2 regions of the Granulicatella sp. genome follow, and region 2 is predicted to be linked to the other one. Evidence: a T-box and tRNA genes for the amino acid it is inferred to sense, from the RefSeq annotation. Region 2 holds a T-box; the other holds one or more tRNA genes.
The links. The T-box of region 2 lies ahead of serS (serine--tRNA ligase). A T-box ahead of a tRNA ligase gene usually reads a tRNA of that ligase, here a tRNA-Ser.
Positions count from the first base shown of each region.

Region 1 (10,100 bases), on a different contig from region 2:
CTTTTTGAAGGGCGTTCAAAATATCTAATCCACGGCGACCCCTCACACGTTTTAAACTGTCAGCACTATCCGCAATGTATTGAAGTTCGTTTAATACGAATACCGGAATCACTAGTACCCCTTCTATAAAACCAGTTTTAGCAATATCGTAAATACGACCATCAATAATGACACTCGTATCGAGTAGTTTATATTTTCTAAAATTATCTCCTGCTTTTCGCTGTAATACGGGACCTTCTTCTGCTTTTTTCTTATTGACTGTGAAGACTCTTAGAATATCCTCACGACGAGTAGTTCCTACGTAAAATCCAAGATATCCAAAAATAATACTTAGAGCAATCGGCAAGGCTTGAGTAATTGCAGGGATTTGTAAATTAGTAAATGGGAGCCCCACAAGCCACGCCACTAAAAGTCCAATCAGTGCTCCTATCATTCCAAAGAGTAAATAGCTTACAGACAGTTGATTCACTAGCTTCTCAAGTCTTCTCACACCGGATAAAATCGGATCCGTTACGAAAAAAGAAATAAAGAATAGAATAATTGCGCCTAACAAAATATTCGTAACTTGAGAAGTAATCCAGTCGTTAGAAATTGATAAAGCTGCCCAAATGCTTGGGAGGTAGGTTGCTCCTAAAGACCCTCCAAGCAATACAAAAATGAGCTGCAATAATTTTTTTCCGTAGGATTGAAATTTTTTGGGTTGTTCCATTAAATCCTCTCCTTTCTATTTTTCATGATTGAAAGCTTTATAAATAGCTTCTTTAACAGAAGATACACCGACAACTTCGATATTTTCAGGAATTTTCCATCCATCTAAGTTGTTTTTTGGAATAAAGACACGCTTAAATCCGAGCTTTTCTGCTTCACGGACACGATCATAGACACGGTTCACTTTTCGGATTTCACCCGTTAAGCCGATTTCGCCTATAAAGCAATCTCCCATCTGCGTTTCTTTTTCTTTATAGCTTGAAACGATACTCATCGCAATCGCTAAATCGACTGCAGGTTCATTAAGTTTCAAACCTCCCGTTGATTTAAAGTACGCATCTTGATTTTGTAAGAGAAGTCCTGCACGTTTCTCAAGCACCGCCATCAAGAGCGCAACACGATTATAGTCCAGACCGCTTGTCGTACGGCGTGCATTTCCAAAGGCCGTTGGTGACAATAGACATTGCACCTCAGTCAAAATAGGTCTTGTCCCTTCAAGTGACACCACAATCGCCGAACCTGTCGCTCCAGCAAGACGCTCTTCTAAGAAGACTTCGGAAGGATTCGTTACTTCGTTCAGTCCTTCTTGATGCATTTCAAACACACCAATCTCATTCGTTGAGCCAAACCTGTTTTTCACAGAGCGAAGCACTCGGAAACTATGATGTTTATCCCCTTCAAAATAAAGAACGGTATCTACCATATGTTCCAACATACGAGGACCTGCTAAGGCACCCTCTTTAGTCACGTGACCCACAATAAAGATGGCAATCTGATTGAGTTTAGCAAGTCGCATTAATGTGGCCGTTGCCTCACGAACATGAGACACGCTTCCGGCTACCCCGTTTGCCTGCGGATGTGTCATCGTTTGAATCGAGTCGATAATGACATAGTCCGGCTTCAAGGATTCCACTTGTGCAACGATATCTTCTAAGTTTGTCTCCGCATAAATATAAAATCCGTCTGCTTGCATCCCAAGACGCTCTGCACGCATTTTAATTTGAGACGCACTTTCCTCTCCGGATACATAGAGAACCGTTCCTTGTGTTTGTTGTAGTTCACTAGAAACTTGTAATAATAAGGTAGATTTCCCAATCCCAGGGTCCCCACCAATCAATACAAGGGACCCTGGCACCACGCCACCCCCAAGAACGCGGTCGAGTTCGCTAATAGACGTTTGGACACGATTGACACGTTCATAAGAAACTTGATCAAGTCGCATCGGTTTTGTTTTATGCGCTTCTTCCGAATGTTGCACTAAGGAGGGACGTTTCGTGTTACTCGTCGTTTCCTTAAATTCTTCCATTGTTGACCAATTTCCACAGTTTGGACATTTTCCTAAATATTTTGGTGAGTTATATCCACATTCTCTACATACAAAACTTGTGGCTGTTTTTGCCATATTGGCCCCTTTCTAACGAACGCCAGAAGAACCAAAACCACCTGTACGTTCATTCATATCATTTTCTTCGTCCGTATCTGCTTTTAAGAATGGTAAGAAAATACCTTGGCCAATACGGTCGCCTTTTTTAATTTCTTTATCGAATAATCCAAAGTTGATCAATTGGAAGTAAATATGTCCTTCATTATCTGGATTATTATAGTAGTCACTATCGACAACCCCAATTCCGTTTGGTAATACTAAAAAGTGTTTGAGTGGATTACTTGAACGGTTCGCAAGTTGTAAATATTCATCTTCTTGCATATAAGATTTAATTCCTGTTGGAACAAGAATCGGTTTTAATACCTTTTGTTCTTTTTGTAATTCTGCCTCAACCGTTTCTTTATCGGTTGTGTAAATCCATTGTTTTAATTGAGTAGCAGCAAATTTAAAAATCATTTTCCAAATACTTGGCAACACAATATCTTCTGCCGCTTCAAAATCATAACCTGCCGAATGTTTTGTAGAACGTTTAGGAACATTAATTCCTTTTCCTTCGTAGACAGATATCACTTCGAATCCACGTTTTCTTTCCATTTCATCACCTTTTTCATTTAAAGTTTCTATCCCTTATGATAACAAAGTTTTGCAAAGCTTGCATCCGTGTTTACTCATTTTTTGAAAATCCTTACATTCTTTATCTTAAGATACGGTAAAACGAATCCTTCGAATCTGGATTTTCGGCAATATGCACAAAATTCAGGGTGCTTTTTGTGCAATCTACCCTATCTCTTTCTAACCAAAAAAAGTACACTAATAATGTTAAAACAATGACAGGGGGAAATCCTAATGGTAGAAATGCAATTAAACCATATTCACAAAAAATATGACAACGCGGAAAACTATTCCGTAACAGACTTTAACTTACACATCAAAGACCGCGAATTCATCGTATTCGTAGGACCTTCTGGATGCGGTAAATCAACTACACTTCGTATGATCGCTGGTCTTGAAGATATTTCTGAAGGGGAATTAAAAATTGGCGACGTTGTAATGAACGACGTAGCTCCAAAAGATCGTGATATCGCGATGGTATTCCAAAACTATGCCCTATATCCTCACATGAGCGTATATGACAACATGGCATTCGGTTTGAAATTACGTAAATACGATAAAGCTGAAATTGACAAACGTGTTAAAAACGCAGCGGAAATCTTAGGCTTAGCACAATATTTAGAACGTAAACCAGCAGCTTTATCTGGTGGTCAACGTCAACGTGTGGCTTTAGGACGTGCGATTGTTCGTGATGCGAAAGTATTCTTAATGGACGAACCTCTTTCTAACTTAGATGCTAAATTACGTGTTGCGATGCGTGCTGAAATTGCGAAATTACACCGTCGTTTAGAAACAACAACCATTTACGTAACCCACGACCAAACAGAAGCGATGACAATGGCGGACCGTATCGTTATCATGAAAGATGGTTTCGTACAACAAATCGGTACTCCACAAGAAGTGTACAACACTCCTAACAACGTATTCGTAGCTGGATTCATCGGATCACCAGCAATGAACTTCTTCAATGTCACATTAAAAGACGGCGTTATTACAAATGGTAAAGGTTTATCATTACAATTACCAGAAGCGAAGAAAAAACTTCTTGAAGAAAAAGGATATGAAGGAAAAGAACTCATCTTCGGTATCCGTCCAGAAGATATCAAAGGAGCTCAAATTGCTATCGATACTTATCCATCGTCTTCAGTGAAAGCAGAAGTTGTAGTATCAGAATTACTTGGTGCAGAAACAATGCTTTACACTCGTGTTGATGATACTGAATTCGTATCTAAAGTGGATGCACGTGACTTCCACAACCCAGGTGAAACAGTTGAATTAGCATTCGACTTAAACAAATCTCACTTCTTCGACAAAGATACTGAACAAGTAATTCGCTAAGAATAAACTCAACTCAAAAAGCTGACAGCTCGTTAAGAGTCGTCAGCTTTTTGAGTTTTTTATTATTCGTCTACTTCCTGAAACTCACATTCAAAGCGATAGACAAAAAATTTTTCAATCACCGATTTGATTTCATCATCACTAAGATTTTGAATAATATCATCAAAATCAATGGCTTCTAATTCTTCCTCAGTAAGCTTTTGATACGCAGGTAAATCAGAGTACTTTTTCAATTCATCATAGACAATGAAATCTCCATCAATAAAAGATTCAATGAGTCCACGTCTTTGAAGAAGATAAAACAACTCTTGGTAACTATCCCCTGTAAAACGATACACCGTCTTATCCGAATAAATTCCACAACAATGCGTTTGATTTAAATTTAATTTTACTTTGGTCATCTTCTTTCCCTTCTTTCATTGACTTCCTTTTTTTATATAAGGAGAAGAGGAGATTTGAACTCCCGCGCCGCCTTCACGACCTATCGCATTTCGAGTGCGACCCCTTCAGCCTCTTGGGTACTTCTCCATATTTTAAGTATAGTACGGATTTTTTCCTCAATCAATGCTTTTTACACAAAAAACCACCGACACGTGGCCGGTGGAAAAAAGGATTAGAAATATTTATTTGGGAGGATAAATATTCTCTTTGGGAATAACTAGAGTATAAAGACAGCTTATGAAATAAATATGAAGATAAATTCTCTATTTTGCACTTTCTTTTTATTTTTTTTATGAGAATATTTACTTATTTATGATAAGCATGACCTGAATTAATGCGAAATGAACGGTAAATTTGCTCGGTTAGAACGAGTCTCATCAGTTGATGAGGTAAGGTAATACGACCAAATGATATCTTACGGTCTGCGCGTCTTTTCACAGCTGGACTTAACCCTAGAGATCCCCCAATAACAAATACCATCGAACTCTTACCATGCACTGCAAAAGTATCCATCTCTTTTGCCAATTGTTCTGAACTCACCAAGTCTCCTTCGATAGCCATCGCTACGACTACATCTCCTTCTTTAATTTTAGAAAGGATACGTTCTCCTTCTTTTTCGAGTACTTGCTCCATTTCTTTATCGCTCAAATTCTCTGGTGCTTTTTCGTCTGGAACTTCAATAACCTGGAACTTGCAGTAACTTCCTAATCGTTTTGCGTATTCATCTATTCCTTGTTTTAAATATTTTTCTTTTAGTTTGCCAACACTCACAATTGTGATATTCATTTAATCCCCTCGTTTCATCCAATATCTTACCTTTTTTTGAGGAAAAATGCTTGTTTTATCCTCTTATCCCCTACTTATCCACAGAGTTATCCACATGTACACATGTTCGCCACTAAATTTTGACATTTTTTATTCATACCCCCTAGATATAGATTCACTTTCTTTAAATGTTACATAAATGTTATATTTCATTCTTGGGCTTTTCCTTCAGTTATCCACAGTTATACACACTGAATCTAAACCTTTAAAAATGCTGTTATTTCAACATTCTTTGTCATTTTATGAAAAAGTTATCCACAATAATTCTTTTTCATGTTTATAACTTTTTCCAATCAAATTCCGTATTCTAGGCTTTTTAGCGCTTTCTGTTTTCAAAAGAGGTTCCCCTAAGTTTGGACTTGACAAAGAGTTTTCCAAAGACTTTTCCACAGAGTTATCCACAATTCGGTGGATAAGTTTGAGGATAAGTCAAAAAAGTCGGATTACACATTTGCAATCCGACTCTCTCTTTATTTTTTATAAACTTGGGTTATTGGTTTCTGTTAGTGAAACCGTTGTTGTATGCTTTTGTCCGTTACGATAATACGTTACTTCCAATTTATCTCCAACTTTATGGCTATAGAGTATTTTTCTTAAATTTTGAATTCCCTCTACTTTTTGACCATCCATTTCTACAATTACATCATAAGGTTGAAGTCCTGCCGCTTTTGCACTTCCTTTAGAAGAAACTTCTGCAACAACTACCCCGCCCTTCACATCTTTTGGTAAATCTAATTGATGAACGACTTGTGAATTCACATTCGTTAAGTTCACCATTGAAATTCCTAGAGCCGGACGAACGATTTTACCATTTTTTTCCAATTCATTGATGATGGATACCACTTCATTACTTGGAATGGCAAATCCCATTCCTTCAACAGAAGATTTAGAAATCTTCATGGAGTTAATCCCAATCACTTGTCCCGCGCTATTAATTAAAGCTCCACCTGAGTTTCCTGGGTTAATCGCTGCATCAGTTTGAATCGCATTTACAATCCAATCTTGTTGACCATCTCCATCCACGTCTGTAGGAACTGGACGATTATTTGCAGAAACAATCCCTTGCGTAACACTGGTAGCAAATTCACTGCCGAGAGGAGATCCAATTGCAATAGCTGTCTGTCCTGCTTTTACCTCATCAGAGTTCGCAAACTCAGCTACAGTACTTACTTTATCTGCTGGAATACGAATTACTGCTAAGTCCGTCCATTGGTCACTCCCAACTAATTCTGCCTTTTCCCTAGTTCCATCAGCTAAAAGAACTTCTAACTCTTGCGAATTTGCAATAACATGATTGTTCGTTACGATGTAGGCATATCCATTTTCTTTTTTATAAATAACGCCACTACCTTCTGAAGCTGTCCTTAATTCATCATTTGATTGCTGTTGTTGCTGATTCCCATAAAAAGAATTACGGCCAGATGCTTGTTTGTTAATAACAGAAACAACCGCATTTTTGACATTTTCAACCACTTTTGAAATATCATTATTGGTATTCGCAGCAGCTGTAGAGGTTTTTGTAGTAGTTACATTGTTCTCTGTGGCTTGTGTAGTAGGTGCTGGTGTTTGATGGTTTAAAGGATTTGTAACCGCCATAATTCCAATTCCGCTTGCGACTGCAATGGTTCCTCCAACAATCCCACCAACAAATCCATTTCTAAAACTTCTATTTTTACGTTTTCTAAGCTTTTTTTGTTGTTCTTCTTCCATTTGCTCACTCCTCTCGTTGTTACTTTAAAGATAAATTCCAAATATGAATTTAGTGTGAACAAACGCTTATAGTCTATTTAAAAATCTCTTGCATTATTCCTAAGAAGTTAAACTTCAAATAAACTTGTAGGCTCATACGGATCCGTATGAAATAATTCGAAGGAGTGATGAACTCCTTTATCATGAGTTTTAAATACAGTTTCTGCTGTTTGATAAGCAATTTCTTTCATATTATTATCTTGACTTAAATGGCCTAAATAAATTCGTTTGGTTTGATCACCAAGCATTTCACACATCGCTAGAGCCCCATCATCATTGGATAAATGGCCTTTATCGCTTAAGATTCGTTGCTTTAAATGCCACGCATAAGGTCCCATTCTTAACATTTCCAAATCATGATTGCTTTCGATTAAATACGCATTAGCATTTTTTAACAGAGCTCGAAGTTTATCACTTACATATCCAGTATCTGTTAGCATAACAAATTGGCGTTGATCCTTTTGGAAGCTATAAAATTGTGGAGCCGCCGCATCATGAGAAACGGCAAAACTCATCACATCAATATCTCCAAAAGTTAATGTATCTCCTGTATTAAAGATTTCTTGCTGCTCTAGAGCTACCTTTCCAATTTTACTGGACATTGCTGCCCATGTTTTTTCGTTTGCATAAATAGGAATGCCATACTTTCTTGCAAGAACACCTATTCCCTTGATATGATCCGAATGCTCGTGAGTCACTAAAATGGCATCAATATCGGATATAGAACGATTTATTTTTTCCATCTGAGCACTAATAGCTTTACCAGTGAGTCCACAATCCACTAATAATTTTTGCTTAGGAGTCTCGATATAAGTCGCATTCCCTGAACTCCCACTCGCTAATAAACTCACTTTAAAACCTAACTCTTGCATACTATGTCCCTTCTATTGTTGTTGCACTGTTTGTGTTGTTGTGTTATTAGTTGTTGCACGTTGTGTTTGCGTATTCGTTGTTTCCAAGGTTTCATTCGTTAACACGGTTCCATGAATCGCATCTACACGTCGTGCCACTAATTGACCATCTGCTTGACGAATTTCAACATACCAAGCAGGAGAATAAATGGAAAACTCTTTTAGTACTAATGATTGGAAGTAAGATAGCTTAACCGTTGAAACTATTGATTTTGCTGGAATTTTCCCCGCTAGGAATAAAACTTCAACAGCGCTTTGTGCAGTGATTAGACTTCTCTTATTTCCAAGTACTTGCACATTCCCTGCATAGGTCTGTTCATAACTAACTGCTTGGTCATTCGCATTCAATGTGACTATAATTTGGCTGGTTCCGTCCATAATACTCAATTTATCAGCTTTTTGTGCATAAATCACCTTACGTGTGGTAGCATTATAAGAAGACCATACATATTTATCACCGAATAAAACCTTATTATTGATAAAGTTTGTTAAGGTATTAAAGCTCTCCTCATTTATCGTAGTCGATAAACCTAACTGAATCGGTGGTAGCAATTCTGCAGTGATGACATTTTTTTCCAATGTGACGCTTTGATTTTGTAAATTATTTAAACCTGGCCCGATTGAAACGGGTGTTAATTGGATAATCGGAGCTGTTTCGTCCGTTGAAGGTAATGACGGCAATGTAATCCCATCTTGTTTCATCTGATCAATAACATTAATACTCGAATTCAAGGGTGTTTTCGACTCTACCTTTTTCTGCCAAACGAGTCCAAATAGGAATACATCTAGGAAAAAGAAACAAACAATCAATACGATTGCACTTCTTCTAAAATCCATCTCCTTCACCTCCTACTGTTTGTTTGTTTACAGTATCTCCCGCTTTTTTCTCATTTTTTAACTCTGATAGTGTCTTCCATCTGTTTTTTATTTTTATATACCAAGTTGGAATGAACTCTACAATTTGATTGTTTTCACTACTGGTCGTCCAAGAATAACCAATTCGAATCTCTTCGATTTCATTCATAGAGAAACCTTCATTAAGCAGTTCCACCACAATATCTTTTCCACCAACAATCGATACTTTTTTACTCTTTGAGGGTAGAGGCGTTTGCGCAATTAAAGATGATGTTCTTAATTTTTCAATTCCATGCGCAGTAGCTTTTACTTGAGTCATCCCTTCTCTTCCGCTAGAAAGAATTGGATAAGAGCTCACATAACGAACATACTCCACTATATTGGAACTTAAATCTACTGAAGAAAAACTCATTCCAAGTTGCCATCCGCCTAGACGCTTCATCTGTGTAAAAGTCTGCGTTAAGTTATTAGTATATAAGAGTATTTCTTCCCCTGGTTTATTTTCAAAGAAAGTAATAATATTGGTTGTACGATCCATCTTCAATTGAGATAAATTATCGTTATACACCACACTCTTTCCGTCTCCACGTGTTCTAATTTCCGTTTGATTTGTAAAGAGTTGACGAATATAAAAAGTAATTGGAATCTGTTCAATCAAATACGCAGATTGTTCAACCATTACCTTATCTTGTTCGACAAAGAATTGCTTTGTCTTTCCTCGATACGATTCTACTTCATAAAATTCATCTGTTTTATACAATGCTTCCATCTTCGCATTTAAAGTTTCATCGATTTTCGCACTGTATATATTCTTATTTTCATCATTGACAAAGTACGCAGTATGCGAATCATCCGTTCGAATAACAATCCGTGAAAATGTCTCATTAACATAATCATCATTCAATCCATCAAAATAACGATTCATAATTCCGAAAGAAATCAAACCGTCAAATAAGATTTGCGAATGAGCTTCTCTTAAAACAAGGTTTTCATAACTAATATCATCTAATTTAGACAAACGTGTTGTATTCGAAAAGCTTTTTGATAAAAGGGTATTTAATTCTCTTAGAATCGACATTTGGCTTGTCATTTCAAACTTATTATTATTATTTGTTAAGATAAGGCGTGTCGGTCTAAAAACATCCTCAAACGTATAGTTCGCTCGAATCTGCGCTCCGGAATTTTGAGTGGTCGTCAGATTAGCAGATTGATTTTTAACTCCAAAAAACTCAACTGGACGAATGACAATTAAATACGTAAATATCAAGCTAATGAGC
Region 1 is NZ_DBHISP010000009.1:19,568-29,667, reverse strand. It holds gene ACO5V7_RS05825 (PIN/TRAM domain-containing protein) at 1-709, opposite strand, end outside; gene radA (DNA repair protein RadA) at 725-2,110, opposite strand; gene ACO5V7_RS05815 (dCTP deaminase/dUTPase family protein) at 2,123-2,686, opposite strand; gene ACO5V7_RS05810 (ABC transporter ATP-binding protein) at 2,939-4,042, shown strand; gene ACO5V7_RS05805 (hypothetical protein) at 4,105-4,443, opposite strand; tRNA gene ACO5V7_RS05800 (tRNA-Ser) at 4,483-4,570, opposite strand; gene rlmH (23S rRNA (pseudouridine(1915)-N(3))-methyltransferase RlmH) at 4,790-5,269, opposite strand; gene ACO5V7_RS05790 (S1C family serine protease) at 5,786-7,018, opposite strand; gene ACO5V7_RS05785 (MBL fold metallo-hydrolase) at 7,126-7,929, opposite strand; gene ACO5V7_RS05780 (two-component system regulatory protein YycI) at 7,942-8,805, opposite strand; gene ACO5V7_RS05775 (YycH family regulatory protein) at 8,795-10,100, opposite strand, start outside.
Region 1: it encodes a tRNA-Ser, which carries the amino acid that the T-box ahead of serS (serine--tRNA ligase) is inferred to sense. The anticodon was not compared.

Region 2 (10,100 bases):
GAATTTAATTTAGAATACGTAACTCCTGTAGATATTGTGTCTCTTGTTCGTGATGAAGTATCTAATTACACTTCCGCACCATTTAATGTCCGAATTGAAAGTGACGAGGCAACGTTTTATTGTATTCCACGAATTAAGTTCTGGGAATATGTAAAGGCAGATAAACATTTACAAGATTATATTCGGGAATACTATCGGAATAAACTGTCTGAAACGATTGAAACATTACAATATATGACAATGAATGGGAAAAAAGGAGCAGTCTGCTCTTTCCTATATAAATTAATGAATCAATTTGGTGTTGAAATAGACGGTGGAGTTCTTATTGATTTTAATGTCACTAACGAAGATATCGCTGGTTTTTGCGGAATATCTACACGTAATAGTGTGAACCGTATTATTCATGACTTAAAAGAAGAAGGTATCGTAGCAATTTACAATCAGAAATTATTGATTTTAGATAAACTCTACTTAGAGGAATTTACAAGCAGAGAGAATTTTTAAATCAATAGGAAGAAAATCGACGTTAGAAGAAGAACAATTTTTGGAAAAACATAAAGGATTTTAAAGAAAACACAAAAAGAAAAGGGTTCATTTCTTTTTGTGTTTTTTCTTGTTAAAAAATGGAAGGGCATCCATTATTGATGTGGATACATTAATATTTTCTCCTCGAACAGCAAGCGAATATGAGATTAAAAAGAAACTGCAATTTTGTAATAAAAGATTAATCAGATTACCATTGTTTTTCCTTTATTTTTTCGGTAACATGAGTAAGCAGATTTGAGAGATTTAGGAGATATAAAAACATGAAAGGTCCTCGTAAATGGATGAAAAAATTCGTGTGTGCCCTTAGCGTTTTTGCTATGAGCGCTGCGAGTTTTACGCCAGTTATTTATGCGCAAGATGCCGCAAAAGAAAAAGAAGAAACAGCTGCGATTCAAGATGTACAAAGCTACATTGCAATCGAGCAAACGAGCGGAAAAATTTTGATGCAAAACAATCAAGATGAAGTTCGTGGAATTGCTTCAATGAGTAAAATGATTTCACAATATTTAATTTTAGAAGCGATAAAAAAAGGAGAAATCACTTGGGAAACAAAAATCCCCATTAGTGCCAGAGCCAATCAATTAAGTGCCAATTATAATTTATCCAATGTGCCACTATGGCCAAATGAAAAATATACGATCAAAGAACTTTTTGATGCTATCTCGATTTATTCAGCCAATGCAGCCACTCTTGCTATCGCTGAATATATAGGTGGTTCCGAGGCGAATTGGATTGAACGCATGGAGGCAAAACTAAATCAATGGGGCATTAAAGATGCAACGATTATTAATGTAACAGGATTACCGAATAAATATGGCGGAAGCGAAAAAAATCCAGCCTTTGGAGACGAAGATGAAAATAGTATGTCCGCCCGTTCTGTTGCGATTATTGCTAAAAATTTAGTGAACGATTTTCCTGAGATTTTGAAGGTATCGTCGATTCCAACTCAAACTTTCCGTCCAAATGGATTAGGAACAACTAAAATGGATAACTTCAATTACTTACTTCCAGGTCTCTTGTTTGAGTATGAAGGGGTAACAGGATTGAAGACTGGAACGAGTGAATCTAGTGGAGCATCGATTACTACAACAGCAACAAGAAATGGCTTTTCTGTAATCGTGGTGAGCATGGGTTCTAAAGAGCCACTAAATCGATTCAAAGTCACAAGACATCTTCTAGATGAATTGTTTAAAAAATACGAAGGTCTCATTGTCGGTTCTCCTGCAAAATCCGTGCAAAATTTAGCGCCGATTCCTTTGGAAGGTGGAACGGAAGAAACACTTAGTGTAGACTATGGAAAACCTTTTGTTGCAGCAGTCCCAAAAGGGACCGCTCTTAGCCAAATTAAAATAGGATTTACTCCGTTAGATGAATTGAAAACAGAAGATGGAAAATTAAAAGCACCTGTTCAAGCAGGACAAACGGTTGGGACATTGACCTTTGAAATGCCAGGTGAAAATCTAGGATATGTGGATGGCAAGAATCACGGAACGGTAGAAGCATTAGCCGCTTACGACGTGGAGCAATCAAATATTGTCACAGAAAGCGTCCGTGGAGCAAAAGTTTTTGTTGGACAAGTTGTTCAACAAATTCAAAACTTCTTTGGAAATGTATGGAGTGAAATCCAAAATGTATTTACCCCCACAGCCTCTAAATAAAAATACAGTAAAAGGCTTGCACTTTTTGCTTAGGACGTGTACAATCTTAGACAAATGATACAGTATGAATAGTACCTGCAATCCTTTAGTAGAGAGTTAGTGATTGGTGAAAACTAGCAAAGAGAGACCAGCGAATCCACATACAGTGCGAGAGCGAAAACATTGATTAAGCTATCCGGAGAAAACCGTTATCTCACAAATGAGCGCAATGGCAACATTGAAACCGGGTGGTACCGCGAAGACAATTACTCTACTTCGTCCCTAAGACTAGAAATAGTCGGGGGCGGAGTATTTTTTTATACAGAAAATGGAGGGAAAACATATGTTAGATATGAAACGCATTCGTGAGAATTTTGAAGAAGTAGCAACAGCTCTAGAGAACCGCGGTGTCGACCGTGCAACAGTAGAAGAGTTACGCAACTTGGATGAAGAACGTCGCGCACTCATCACGAAAACAGAACAATTAAAACAATACCGTAATACAGTGACGGAAGAGATTTCTCTTCTTAAACGAAATAAGGAAGATGCTAGTGCTAAAATCGCTGAAATGAAACAAGTCGGTGAAGACATCAAAGCAACCGATGCCGAGTTAGCCGAAGTGGAAGAAAAGGTCGAATATATCGCATCTCGCTTACCAAACACTGCAGCGGAAGGCGTACCAGTAGGGGCAGATGAAACAGAAAACGTAGAAGTTCGCCGTGAAGGGACTCCTCGGGTATTCGATTTCGAACCAAAACCTCACTGGGAAGTAGCAGAAGCGTTAGACATCTTAGACTTCGAACGTGGAGCTAAAGTATCAGGAAGCCGTTTCTTATACTACAAAGGCCTTGGAGCTCGCTTAGAACGTGCTATTTACAACTACATGCTTGATTTACACGTTGAAAAACATGGGTATACTGAAATGATCACACCATACATGGTAAATGAACAATCAATGTACGGAACTGGTCAATTCCCTAAATTCAAAGAAGATGTGTTCCAATTAACAGACGAACGCAACTTAACATTAATCCCAACAGCGGAAGTACCACTTACAAACTACTACGCAAACGAAATTTTAGACGAAGCGCAATTACCGATTTACTTCACTGCGCTTAGTCCATCATTCCGTTCTGAAGCGGGTAGTGCGGGTCGTGACACTCGTGGTTTAATTCGTCTTCACCAATTTAATAAGGTAGAAATGGTGAAATTCGCGAAACCAGAAGATTCATTTGATGAATTAGAAAAAATGACAGACAACGCAGAGGATGTACTGCGCGGTTTAGGATTACCATTCCGTACGATTGTCTTATGTACAGGAGACATGGGATTCTCAGCAGCGAAAACATATGATGTAGAAGTATGGATTCCAGCGCAAGATACGTACCGTGAAATCAGTTCTTGCTCAAACTGCGTGGATTTCCAAGCGCGTCGTGCGAAAATTCGTTTCCGCCGTGAAGATAGTGGCAAGATTGAATTAGTGCATACATTAAACGGTTCAGGACTTGCAGTTGGACGTACAGTCGCTGCCATCCTTGAAAACTATCAAAATGAAGACGGTAGTGTGACGATTCCAGAAGCGCTTGTACCATACATGGGTGGCGTTACAAAAATTGGATAAAGCATCCGCTTTGAAATAGAAATGAGCCTCTGTGGAAACCCCACAGAGGCTCTTGTTTTTGTCAATTACTTGCTGAAGACTAAAGTAATTCCAAGTGCTCGTAAAAATTGATCCATCAATGTATTGTTCTTTTTATAATCGTCTTGGAAATCTTTCACTAGTTGAACTTCATCAGTAATAATCCCATTCACAGGACTGTTCAAATATTTTTGAATGACATCTTCACTATTGATGGTCCAAACATAGACTTCATGTCCTTGTTGCTGCGCATTTAGAACGAGTAATTCTTGATAAGAAAAGTCTTCTATGACGAAGAAATCAACTTTAGGATTGCCAAATCCTCCGAATTGGAAGGGAATGACATAGCCCGTATTAATTTCTGGAGCTTTTTCTTCTAGTTCTTCCATCACTTTCAAATCGAGGGACATGACTTTGTTAGAAGAATCGATGCCTAACTCTTTATATTTTTGGATAAAGAGGTCAACATAATTTGCAGGTTCTCCCCCATGAGGTTTTAATTCAATGATGAGTGGAATATTCAAATCTTTAGCTTCTCGGTAAAATTCCTCGAAGGTTGGGATATGGCTAGCAAATTCCGACTGATAAATCGGTAATCCCCTTATTTCCTCCAAGGTCATATCTTGAACCCGTTTATTCAGACGAGCGAGTCGTTTTAGATTGTAATCATGCATCACTACGAATTGATGATCTTTGGTAAGGAGGATATCCATTTCTACCATTGTAGCTCCTGCCTCTTTTGCAGCTTTAATTCCTTCAAGGGAATTTTCGACCGCCTTTGAAGTATATCCACGATGGCCGATAATCGCTTGGTCAGGCATTGCGTCTTTGGCATAGGTTGATAGCGTTGTGGAGGCCGCATTTCCAATCACAAAAATGAGAGCAACGGCTGTGACGATTTTTCTCTTATGTTTCACTTCAGGAAGATGTTGGTATAAATGAAGGGAAACTAGTTTTCGTTCGTGAATCACTTTTGTCATGACGATAAATGTAGCCATTTTCGTATAAATGATAATGAACTCTTGAATGAGTTTGGCGATGGTAAGGACACTACTCAGTAGAAAAACATTATCTCCTTCAGGGTTGATAAGGGATACCAAAGCAACGCTCAAAAAGGAAATAGCCACAACAAAGATGAATAAAACAGCCTCGACGACACCAACGATAAAGAGGAGTCTCCACGTATTCCCTTTTGTAATATTCCAACTTTGTAGAATATTTTTCGAAAAAGGTTGATCTGTTAAAATTTGCAAAGGAATTGCAAGAGAACTTCTAGCGTGCAAATAGAGGAGCAATAAAATCAAAATTATGTAAAGAACGACGCCATTCCCGGTTTTAGTGATTTCTCCCGTTATGAAACTAGGAATATAAATATTTTTGGAAATAAAGGTTAAATCCCCTAAATTGATAATCGGAAGGAGTGTTATAAAATAGAGTAAAAACGCAATAAAATGTCCGTTTAAGAGTTGCCTTAATTCAATAAAGGCATTTTTAACACTGGTTCGCCAAGAAAAATGTGTTTGTCGAATCGTTCCGTATATCATAAAAATCAGAATCGAGAATTCCAAAAACAAAATAAAGGCAAACGCGAGTAAGTAAATAAGGATGAAAGGAATCATCCAAGGGTTTAATAAAACATGTTTAAAATTTGAAAAGGTTAAATTGGCTTGACCCGCAAAGAATAGCATCCCTTTAAAGATGAGAGATAATAATCCAAATCCAAAGAAAGAGATAAACAGCTGTAAGAATAAGGAGTTGCGTAAATACATCCAACTATTCTTGGTTAAATTGCTGAAGGTAAAGCGAATCGTTTTCCACACTGGAATCTTGGGTTTCATGGGACCTCCAATAAATTTCTTTCTATCAACATAGCATGAACAAACGCGTCTATCAAGTTGAATTCTGAAATCTTAATAAGATTGACACTTATTGAGCAAATTTAATATAATGAAACATATTTAAGAGTTTTTATACTTTAGGAGGACTAAAATGAAAAAGAAGTTATTAACATTTTTATGCTTAATGGCAACGGTTGTATTAGCTGCCTGTGGCTTTAAAAAAGTGGATGCAGGGGATTACATTAAAACAGCCTTTAGTGGTATAGATACCAAAGGACGTTTAACGTATCAATTCAGTACAGAGGAGTTAATCACTACTTTCTTAGTAGAAAATCCTAAAGTGGATGCAAAAACTGAAACAGAGTTAAAAAATGCACTTTCTGAAGTTAAAATCACTCCAAGTAAAACTGAAAATTTAACAAATGATGAAGAAATTACTTTAACCTTCACAAACACTAAAAACTTAGAAAAATTTGTAACAATCCCTTCAGAGAAAAAGGTAAAAGTAACGGGATTAACAGCTGTTAAGAAGTTAAATTCTGAAGAATTAGCTAAATTGGTCACCTTAGAAGCAACTGGATTCAACAAAAAAGGAAAAGCGCAAGTTCGTGTAAACGACCCTCGTGTAGCTTCCATTCGTTTTGTAGTTGAAAATGATGGACAATTAGAAAATGGGAAAGATGCTAAAATTAAAATTGCTGGAAACTTTGATAGAGTTTTAGAATCAAACGGTTATATATTAGAAGGCGATGGAAGCTTCACTCTTCCTGTAAAAGGTTTAAAAACCGTTGCGGACAAATTTGAGGATGCAAAAAACAAAGATGAAGTTGTTAAAAAATTAAAAGAAGAAATCAACAAAAAGTATACAGATGCGACTGTTACTTTTGATAAAACTTATTATCGGGGACTATCAAGCGGTATAGGAGAAAGTAGATATGGCGATGGTTTAATTGAAGGAAACGGAAACCTCGTTATGCTAATTCGAGTAGAATACAAATATGCTGGTAAACGTACGCTTGCAATTGGTCTTACAAACTTAGTAACGAATGCTGAGGGAAATATTGAATTGAAAGATGCACAACTGGTTGATAAATATTTTGACGATTTTGCAACCGCTGCTCAAAAATTAGAAGCGATTGGATATACAGAAGTAAAATAAGATATTTTATAAGAGACTGCCCCATGTAAAGGTGGTCTCTTTTTCTGTAAATAAAAGTATTTTTCATTTTTATGAAAAAAATTTTTATAAATGAATAGAAAACAGTTGCGTGAATTGTCAGAATATTATATACTACTCTCATCTTATAAATTAAAAGTATGAAAAGAGGGATCTTATGAAATTAAAACAATTCACATTAGGAGCTGTGGTTGCAGCCATTTTAGCAGGTTGTGGAAGTGCAGCAGATGGCAACACAGTCAAAATCGGAGGGAACTTCGAATTAACAGGGAACGTAGCAACTTACGGAACTTCAATGAACAATGCAGCACAATTAGCGGTTGAACAAAAAGGAAAGTTACTCGATAAGGAATTAAAATACGTTTCATATGACAACAAATCAGACAAGACAGAAGTAGCTTCTGTTGCGAAAAAATTAGCTTCTGAGAAAGTAGTCGGTGTAGTTGGACCAGCAACAACAGGGGATGCAGCAGTATCAACCCCTGTAAACGAACAAGCAAAAATTCCAACAATCTTCCCAGCAACAACAGGAGACGGTGTAACGTTGAAAAATGCTGCAGATGCATCTTCAGTATATGAATACATCTACCGTGTATGCTTCTCTGATAGCTACCAAGGGGTTGTAGGAGCAAACTTCGTTAACAAGAAATTCGGAAAAGCTAAAGTAGCCATCTTGCAAGATACAGGTAATGACTACTCTAAAGGGTTAGCAGATGCTTTTGAAAAAACTTACACTGATAGCAAAATTGGTGGTTCAGTTGTAGCACGTGAATACTATCAATCTAAAGATACAGACTTCCAAGCGGTATTAACAACATTGAAATCTAAAACATTCGATGTATTATACGTACCTGGTTATTACGAAGAAGTGGGTCTAATCATCAAACAAGCTCGTGAAATGGGAATCACTCAACCAATCGTTGGTGGTGACGGTCTTTCAAGTGATAAGTTAGCGGCATTAGCTGGAAATAGTTCAAATCTTTCAAACGTTTACTATACATCTCACTTCTCAACATTGAGTAAAGATAGTGATGTTCAAGCGTTCGTAAAAGCCTATAAGGAAAAATTTGGTGCAAATCCAGATACTTTTGCAGCTTTAAGTTATGATGCTACTCAATTGTTAATGAAAGCTATCGAAAAAGCAGGTTCAACAGATCCTCAAGCAATCACAAAAGCTTTAGCAGAAACAAAAAACTTTGACGGTGTTACAGGAACATTCTCAATGGGTGCTGACCATACACCAATCAAATCAGCAGTTGTAATCGAGTTCCAAAACGGCCAAGAAGTGAGTGCTCAAGAGTACTCTGCTGAGTAATTTTAGGATAAGCATATTTTGAAGAGAGGCACGGAGAATTTCTTCCGCCTCTCTTTTCCACTAGATAAAGGATAGAAATGAAAGGAGAAAATATATGGAGTTGTTAATGCAACAATTGGTAAACGGGCTCGCAGTCGGAAGTATTTATGCTTTAATTGCACTCGGATATACCATGGTTTATGGGACGATTAAACTGATTAACTTCGCACATGGAGATGTGTATATGATGGGGGCATTCATTGGCTATTTTGCGGTAATGGTCTTGAAATTGAATGTATTCCTGGCTTTACTTGTAGCAATGGTCACTTGTGCAATTTTAGGGGTTGTCATTGAACGTGTGGCGTATAAGCCACTCCGTAAATCGACTCGTGTGGCTGCTTTAATTACAGCCATTGGGGTTTCATACTTGTTAGAAAATGCAATGAGTTATTTCTTTGGAGCGGAGTCCCGTCCGTTTCCTTCAGATTTTGGAATAGAGACATTCACTTTATTCGGAGCTGTTTCAGTGAATGGAAAACAAATCTTGATTTTCGGCATTACAGTTTTATTAATGGCTTTATTACAATTTATCGTTCGTTATACAAAAATGGGGAAAGCCATGCGTGCTGTTGCCGTTGATGAGCAAGCAGCTCAACTCATGGGGATTGATGTAGATGGAGTGATTTCATTTACATTTGCACTTGGGTCAGCACTTGCTGGGATTGCTGGTGTCCTTGTTGGGGTTTACTACAATACAATTTCTACAACAATGGGGATTACAGTGGGCTTAAAAGCCTTCGTTGCAGCCGTACTTGGAGGTATTGGAAGTATTCCTGGGGCCATGGTCGGTGGTTACCTCATCGGTCTATTAGAAACAATGGTAAGTTTCTTCGGTTACTCACCATACCGTGATGGAGTCGTTTACTTCTTATTATTTATTATTTTAATCATATTACCAGCTGGATTGTTTGGTAAAAACGTCAGAGAGAAAGTGTAGGTGAAGAAGATGCAAAGATTTCATAAAAAGAATATTCGTTGGACATTGTTCGCGTTGGGAATGTACGCTCTTCTTTTCGTACTTGTAAAAATAGGAGTCATCAACTTCTACTACGAAAGTACCTTCATTAATATCATGATTAATATTATCTATGCTGTTGGGCTAAACTTGATTCTAGGGGTTGCCGGACAGTTCTCACTTGGACATGCCGGATTTATCGCTATTGGTTCTTATAGTGGTGCAATTCTTGGAAAAATGATGAATGGGTTACCAGGACTATTTGCTGGAATGGCAGTAGGGGTTGTCATTTCTGTCATCGTAGCGTTTCTTGTTGGGTTACCAACGCTTCGATTAAAGGGAGACTACCTTGCGATTGCGACTCTAGGGGTTGCTGAAATCATTCGTGTAGCCGTGACCAATATGAAAATCACAAATGGAGCTGCTGGAATTAGTGGGGTACCTTTAACGAACACATGGACGATTACTTATATTTTCTTAGTGGTAACAACGATTTTAATCTTAAATTACACTTTCAGTAGTGCCGGTCGTGCGACTTATGGGGTGTTACAAGATGAAATTGCTGCGGAATCAATGGGAGTTCAAGTAACGAAGTACAAAATCTTGGCCTTTGTATTAGGAGCAGCTACTGCAAGTATCGGTGGTACGCTTTCTGCGACAACGCTAGGAGCGGTAACACCTGGTGACTTCACTTTCATGAAATCCATCGATGTATTAATAATTGTTGTATTCGGAGGAATCGGAAGTTTCACAGGTTCGTTTGTAGCAGCAGTGCTACTTGGCATTATCAACCTTGTCCTACAACCATTTGGACAATTAAGAATGATCATCTATGCAGTAGCGTTAATTTTAATTATGATTTTCCGCCCGGGTGGATTACTTGGAACATGGGAATTCAAACTAGGGAACTTGAAGTTTTCTAAGAAAAAAGAGGCAAAGGAGAGTGGGAAGTAA
Region 2 is NZ_DBHISP010000013.1:31,410-41,509, reverse strand. It holds gene ACO5V7_RS07255 (Crp/Fnr family transcriptional regulator) at 1-504, shown strand, start outside; gene ACO5V7_RS07250 (serine hydrolase) at 828-2,204, shown strand; T-box leader at 2,258-2,470, shown strand; gene serS (serine--tRNA ligase) at 2,527-3,804, shown strand; gene ACO5V7_RS07240 (glycerophosphoryl diester phosphodiesterase membrane domain-containing protein) at 3,870-5,660, opposite strand; gene ACO5V7_RS07235 (hypothetical protein) at 5,812-6,819, shown strand; gene ACO5V7_RS07230 (ABC transporter substrate-binding protein) at 6,995-8,152, shown strand; gene ACO5V7_RS07225 (branched-chain amino acid ABC transporter permease) at 8,247-9,128, shown strand; gene ACO5V7_RS07220 (branched-chain amino acid ABC transporter permease) at 9,138-10,100, shown strand; gene ACO5V7_RS07215 (ABC transporter ATP-binding protein) at 10,100-10,100, shown strand, end outside.